Linked DNA regions of Fodinicurvata sp. EGI_FJ10296. The protein of the gene in region 1 interacts with the protein of each later gene in a pairwise test. Links are inferred from orthologs where the notes say so. Each region holds a gene or a part of one and is shown on either strand. Other genes may lie near its edges. The genes, in order: ABZ728_RS09015 and ndk.

Region 1 (3,307 bases):
GGCCGACAGGACGAAACGGTCGCGGTCCGCCCAGTCGGGCTTTGCCGGATCGAAACGGAGGTGCCGGGCCCACAGGACCGTCGCCGCATCGGCCATGCCCATGGGCATGCCGGGATGCCCCGATTTCGCCTTTTCCACGGCATCCATCGACAGTGCGCGAATGGCATTGGCCATAGTGCGCAGGGGAAGCTGTTCGCCGGGAATGCCGGATGCGGCTGTCTGGTCGGGGGTCGATGCTGCGGACATTTGTCGGCTCTGCCTGCTGGTGGACGAGGAACGGCTTTTTTGCGGCTTCAAAACGCGGCCCCCACCGGTCGGGCGGCGCCTTTCCGGTGGGAAACCAGAGGGCGGGAACCCCCCGGTCGTCATGGGCGGCAAACATGCCCCTGCCAGCCCCGAAGGTCAATATACGTTGCCCCATGTGCCTCGCGTTCGGCAGGGGCATTCGGCCTGTTCGGGAAGTGCGACGCGGGCCGTTGTTGACGATTGCCCCTCATTCTCCTTAATCTGCGCATCGGGGTCGCATCGTTCAAAGGGGTCAATACCTGCATGTCCGCCGTGCCGGAACAGCTACAGCGTCTTGCGGCCGCCCTCGATCGACTGGAGGCGGCGCTGAATACCCGCATCGCCGAGGCGGAACAGCTGGATCGCGCCGCTATCGAGGCGGAGATCGAGCATCGGGTCGAAGATCGGCTGCCGCAGCGCATGGCGGCAGAACTGGATGCGATCAAATCTTCCCACGAGTCGGAACGGGCGACTCTGACCCGCAAGGTGGACGATGCGATCGCGCGCCTCGAAACCGTTCTTAGCCGTTGATGCGGGTGCCGGTCGTCCGCTGGCCTCTGTCATCGTTCATCGTTTCCGCCGCCCTATGTGTCGCTGATCGACAGGAAACCAGCCATGCCCATCGTCGATGTCACGCTGAACCATCGGGTTTACCCGATTGCTTGCGAAGAGGGGCAGGAGGATCGGGTCCGTAACGTCGCGCGCTTTCTTCAGCAGCAGGTCAAGGAGGTGCGCAATCAGGCGCCCGGTGCGACGGACGCCCATCTGCTGGTAATGGTCTGCCTGATGCTGGCCGACGAACTGACTGATTCCCGCGGTAAACCCAGCGGTCCCGGCAGGGACCCGGCGTCGCCGGACGACGGCGAGGCCGAAGCCATGGCAGCGATGGTCGCAACCCTCGCCGAACGTATCGAAACCATTGCGCAACGCCTTGAACAGGCCTAAATCTAGAGGCGAGGCTGCGCGGCACGTCAGGCACCGCTATCCCGGGGGCCGATGCGACTCCTCTAGGGAGCTGTCCCTGTCATGACCCTGGTCATGATACTACGGCACCCACCTGCGTAAGCAGGGCCCAAGAGGTGATAGGTTCGCCAACGGTCGTGTGGCCTCGCAGGTTTTGACACCATCCCCGGCATCGACCGGCCGCAGCCAGCGGCAGGGTCGATCCACCCGAACGGATCTCGCAGGTGGCGGAGTACGTCATGACGTCAGTGTCCATCGACGCCAAGGCGGCGCTGCGCCGTCATGCCCGCGCGCGCCGCGCAGCGGCCCATGCGGCGGCGTCCGGGACCGCGCCGTCTGAAATGGCCCGACAGTTGCTCCGGGCCGTCGAATGCGGAAACGGCCCCGTTGTCGCCGGATATACTGCCATACGCGACGAGATCGACCCACTTCCCGCCCTGGCGGCCATGGCGACGGCCGGGTGTACGACGGCCTTGCCGGTGGTGGACGGCGAGGCGCAGCCGCTGGTGTTCCGGCGCTGGTCTCTGGGCGATCCGCTGGTGCCTGACGGGTTTTCGGTCCCGGCACCGCTTCGGGAAAATCCTGAAATCGATCCCGACGTCCTTTTGGTGCCCATGCTTGCCTTCGACCGGGAAGGCAGGCGCATGGGCTATGGCGCCGGGTTCTACGACCGGACGCTGCAGGCTCTCAGACGCCGCCGGCCGGTGATCGCAATCGGCCTGGCCTATGCCGACCAGGAGGTTGATCGCGTGCCGACGGACGCCTATGACGAGCCCCTCGATTGGGTCGTCACAGAGCGGTTCGCGATCCGCTGCGCTCCGACGGTCGATCAGCCGTAATCAGCGTTCGGTCCTTATATGGTTAGTTGATTGGAATCAGGTCGATGAGACTGTTGTTTATCGGCGATATCGTCGGTCGTACGGGGCGCGAGATGCTCGCCGATACCCTGCCGCGGTTGCGGCAGTCACTGAGGCCGGATTTCACCATCGTGAATGGAGAGAACGCAGCCGGCGGCTTCGGAATTACGGCCAAGATTGCGGGTGAGTTCTTCGATCTCGGAGCCGATTGCGTGACGCTCGGCAATCATAGCTGGGATCAGCGCGAGATGCTCAGCCACATCGACGAGGAAACCCGCCTTGTCCGGCCGGGCAACTATCCCGCCGGGACACCGGGGCGCGGCGCGACGGTCCTTTCTGCCGGCGGCGGGCGCCAGGTCATGGTCATCAATCTGATGGGCCGCCTGTTCATGGATGCGCTGGACGATCCGTTCGCCGCGGCCGACAGGCTTCTGGCCGACATCGCGATGCCCCGGGACGTCGATGCGATCGTGGTCGATTTTCATGCCGAGGCGACGTCGGAAAAATACGCCTTTGGTCATTATCTGGATGGTCGGGCCAGTCTCGTGGTCGGAACGCATACGCATGTGCCGACCGCCGACCATCACATCATGGAGCATGGAACGGCCTTCCAGTCGGATGCCGGCATGACCGGCGATTACGACAGTGTCATCGGTATGAGAAAGGAAATCTCGATCCACCGGTTTGTCCGGAAGCTGCCGGGCGATCGCATGACACCGTCAGAAGGGCCGGCGACGTTGTGCGGTCTGGTGGTCGACACAGACGACAAGACCGGCCTGGCGGTCGCAATTCGGCCCTTGCGCGTGGGCGGGGTGCTTTCGACGGCATCCGGAACTGCCGAATAATTTCAGCGCGGGTTACCGGTATTTGCGGATGCGCGATTTTCCGAACCTCAGGACGCCGCCGACCGGGAAGAACAGCCCGAAGACGCCGACCAGGGCGGTCAGCGCAAGCAGGAGCGGGTCCCGCAGGGCGCGTTTGGTCCAGTTGACGTCCACGCGGCTGTCCTCGGCACCGATGCGGCCGATCTCCAGACGGGTGAAGTCCAGCGCCGTGTAGGCGACCGCCGAATAGCCGGCGTCGTCGTCGTTTCCGGGCGCCAGAAATCCATAGGCGAAATAGGTGCCGGTGGCGGAAAGTCCGGGCGGGATGAACTCGGGCTCCAGACCCTGGAATCGTATCTGATCGCCGGCGAAGAACGC
Region 2 (3,216 bases), on another replicon or contig:
GAATTCGAAGCGCAACTGGACGCGGCGCTGAAGGCCAGAGATATCGAACTGGTGTGTCTGGCAGGCTTCATGAAGCTCTTGTCGGCGGCGTTCACCGAACGCTGGGAAGGGCGCCTGCTGAACATCCATCCGTCGCTGCTACCGGCGTTCAAGGGCCTCAATGTGCATCGTCGGGTGATCGATGCCGGTGTCCGCTTGACGGGCTGCACCGTCCATCTGGTAACGGCGGATATGGATTCCGGCCCGATCCTGGTGCAGGCAGCGGTACCGGTGCTCCTCGACGATACCCCCGATCGTCTGGCGCAGCGGGTGCTGGCGGCTGAACATTCCTGCTACCCGCATGCTTTGTCATTGTATGCTTCAGGAAAACTGCAGCTTTCTGCGGGCAAGATCATTGCCGTTCCCGGCGACCCGCCGGAACACGGCAACGCCAACGGGACTCCGCCAACCTGCATGATAATGGCGCCGACCTTCGCCGGGACGACTGCAGGCGACCCGACGCGGGATGCATGATCGTTCCCGCCCGATGGCACTCATCAGGTGCCGGACGGACCTGCCGGATCGATTTCCCTTGTCAAAGCCGATGACGAAATTTAAGTACCCTCTAACGCGAAAACGCTCTTGGGATGAATGACATGGCAGCCGACAATCATCGTACGTCCGAACACGATGACTTGATGGAATCTCGCCGCCAGATGTGGAGCGGCTTCATCAGGTTCAGTACCTATTCCATCGTCGGTGTCTGCCTTATCCTGATCGGTCTGGCCCTGTTCCTGGCCTGATCGCCGGACGGATACATTCGCCGACAGATGTTTTCCGATCATGTGCAGCATCAATGCATCACGAAGATTGACGGCTTACACCCGTATCGGGCTCAAGAAACTGTACGAAACGGCGGTGTACCGAATTGACGCGCCGGGCGGGTCGATCCTCGTTCAAATAGACGCCGCCAAGCGTCCCTATGCCGGTCCACGCCGCATTCGACCCGGCCATTGGACCGCGGATGACCCTCGCGCTTCAAAATTGTTTCCCATCGGCGCCGATTCCGCGGCAATCGTCACCGCCGACAACCCATACAGCCGCCATCGCGCGGCAACCTTCAACGCCGCCGCGCATCACCGTCTGATCCTCAGGGTGCGGAAAAGCGGCCACCGGTTTCTTCACGCCGCCGGGATTGACGTAAGCGGGCGGTGGCCCCCGGAACCCGGTCTGTGCATTCTCGGCTGCTCACTCAGGCATGCTTGCGACCTTGCCGCTGCGTTCGGCCAAGCGGCCTTTGTCTGGATCGAACGTGGCTGCGGCGCACGCGTTCAATTCACATGATAATGACTGTAAAAACTGATAATGACTGTAAAAACGAAAAGCCGGGAAATCGCCCTCCCGGCCTCTCGAGTCACATGATCCGAATCGTCGGGTTACAATTGGTCCGGTTAACCGACGATTTCAGTGCCGGCGAAGAAGAACGAGATTTCCTCGGCGGCCGTGTCGGCACCATCGGAGCCATGGACCGAATTGGCCTCGATGCTTTCGGCGAAGTCTTTGCGAATCGTTCCGGCGTCGGCATTGGCCGGGTTGGTCGCACCCATGATTTCCCGGTTCTTCGCGACGGCGTTCTCGCCTTCGAGAACCTGGACGACGATCGGCCCGGAGACCATGAACGCGCACAGCTCGCCGAAGAAGGCCCGCTCGGCATGTACGGCATAGAACCGCTCGGCCTGCTGGCGGGTCAGCTGGATACGCTTCTGTGCGACGATGCGCAGCCCGGCGCCCTCGAATCGGGCGTTGATGGTGCCAGTGAGGTTCCGGCGCGTTGCGTCGGGCTTGATGATTGAAAGAGTACGTTCGACGGCCATTTCGGCACCTGCTGTAAATTGCGTTAAATGTTCTCGTAAGACGTTGGGTGTTGAGACACCTGGACCCGCGGCCTTATAACCGCACCCGCACCGGCGGGCAACCGCGTCGGTAACATACCCAGATCCTGGTACGGACAGTCGTTTATGTTGAAACTCGATTCCATCACCTATCGTATCGAAGGCCGGCTGCTTCTCGATGGCGCCAGCGCGACGATTGACCCCGGCCATCATGTCGGTCTCATCGGTCGCAACGGCACCGGCAAGACGACGCTGTTCCGTATGATCACCGGTGAACTGGCCCCGGACAGTGGCGAAATCTCGCTTCCGTCACGGTGGTCGGTCGGCACCATCGCGCAGGAGGCGCCGGACGGCGACACGACGCCGCTGCAGGCGGTCCTCGATTCCGACCGCGAGCGCGCCGCGCTGCTGGCCGAAGCCGATACGGCAACAGACCCCATGCGCATCGCCGAGGTCCACACCCGCCTGGCCGATATTCAGGCCTATGCCGCACCGGCACGGGCCGCTTCGATCCTGGCCGGCCTGGGCTTCGACGAATCGGCGCAGGGGCAACCCTGCGGCAGCTTTTCCGGCGGACTGCGAATGCGGATCGCATTGGCCTCGCTGCTGTTCCGGCAGCCCGACCTGCTGCTGCTGGACGAACCGACCAACCATCTGGATCTCGACGCGACGATCTGGCTGGAATCGTTCCTCAAATCGTATCCGGGCACGATTCTCATCATCAGTCACGACAGGTCGCTGCTGAACCGCGCCGTTTCCGGCATCATTCATCTGGAGGGCCGCAAACTGACCGGCTATGCCGGGAACTATGACAAATTCGAGGAGACCCGACGGCTCCAGCGCGAACTGCAGTCGGCTCAGGCCAAGAAGGTCGAGCGACAACGGGCCCACATGCAGGCGTTCGTCGATCGATTCCGCGCGCAGGCGAACAAGGCGCGACAGGCGCAGAGCCGCCTGAAAGCGCTGGAAAAGCTGCCCGACGTCCAGGTCCCGGTAGACGACACACCGATTCACTTCGATTTCCCGGCGCCGGAGCCGCTGGCCTCGCCGATCATCACGCTCGACAAGGTCACCGTCGGCTATGACGGCAAGCCGGTCCTGAAGAATCTCTCGCTCAGGATCGATATGGACGACCGGATCGCACTGCTCGGTGCCAATGGTAACGGCAAGTCGACCCTGACGAAACTGTTCGGCGGCCGCCTCGATCCCATGGATGGCGAGATTCAGAAATCGCGTCATCTCAAGGTCGGCTATTTCGCGCAGCACCAGCTTGACGAGGTCGATCCGGCTCTCACGCCGCTGGAGAACATGCGGCACTTTGCCCCCGGGGCGACCGACCAGCGCC

The links.
Region 2: the proteins of ABZ728_RS09015 (region 1) and ndk interact in binary tests that used the Escherichia coli proteins (3 or more experiments, as listed by UniProt). The link is inferred for Fodinicurvata sp. EGI_FJ10296 from one-to-one orthologs.

Annotation. Positions count from the first base shown.
Region 1 is NZ_JBFCVL010000004.1:42,930-46,236, reverse strand. What follows is about bases 299-3,287. They hold ABZ728_RS09015 (5-formyltetrahydrofolate cyclo-ligase), read left to right. Parts: upstream 299-1,487; coding sequence 1,488-2,087; downstream 2,088-3,287. Other genes in these bases: ABZ728_RS09005 (hypothetical protein), read right to left, coding at 2,963-3,287; ABZ728_RS09010 (TIGR00282 family metallophosphoesterase), read left to right, coding at 2,132-2,950; zapA (cell division protein ZapA), read left to right, coding at 901-1,230; ABZ728_RS09030 (hypothetical protein), read left to right, coding at 550-816. Also shown: tkt (transketolase), read right to left, coding at 1-174; more of ABZ728_RS09005, read right to left, coding at 3,288-3,307. UniProt on the Escherichia coli protein: Involved in the removal of 5-formyltetrahydrofolate.
Region 2 is NZ_JBFCVL010000002.1:179,813-183,028, forward strand. The notes cover bases 143-3,040. They hold ndk (nucleoside-diphosphate kinase), read right to left. Parts: upstream 1,854-3,040; coding sequence 1,431-1,853; downstream 143-1,430. Other genes in these bases: purN (phosphoribosylglycinamide formyltransferase), read left to right, coding at 143-513; ABZ728_RS04285 (hypothetical protein), read left to right, coding at 636-782; ABZ728_RS04290 (DUF3293 domain-containing protein), read left to right, coding at 823-1,323; ABZ728_RS04300 (ABC-F family ATP-binding cassette domain-containing protein), read left to right, coding at 1,998-3,040. In the rest of the region: more of purN, read left to right, coding at 1-142; more of ABZ728_RS04300, read left to right, coding at 3,041-3,216. UniProt on the Escherichia coli protein: Major role in the synthesis of nucleoside triphosphates other than ATP. The ATP gamma phosphate is transferred to the NDP beta phosphate via a ping-pong mechanism, using a phosphorylated active-site intermediate.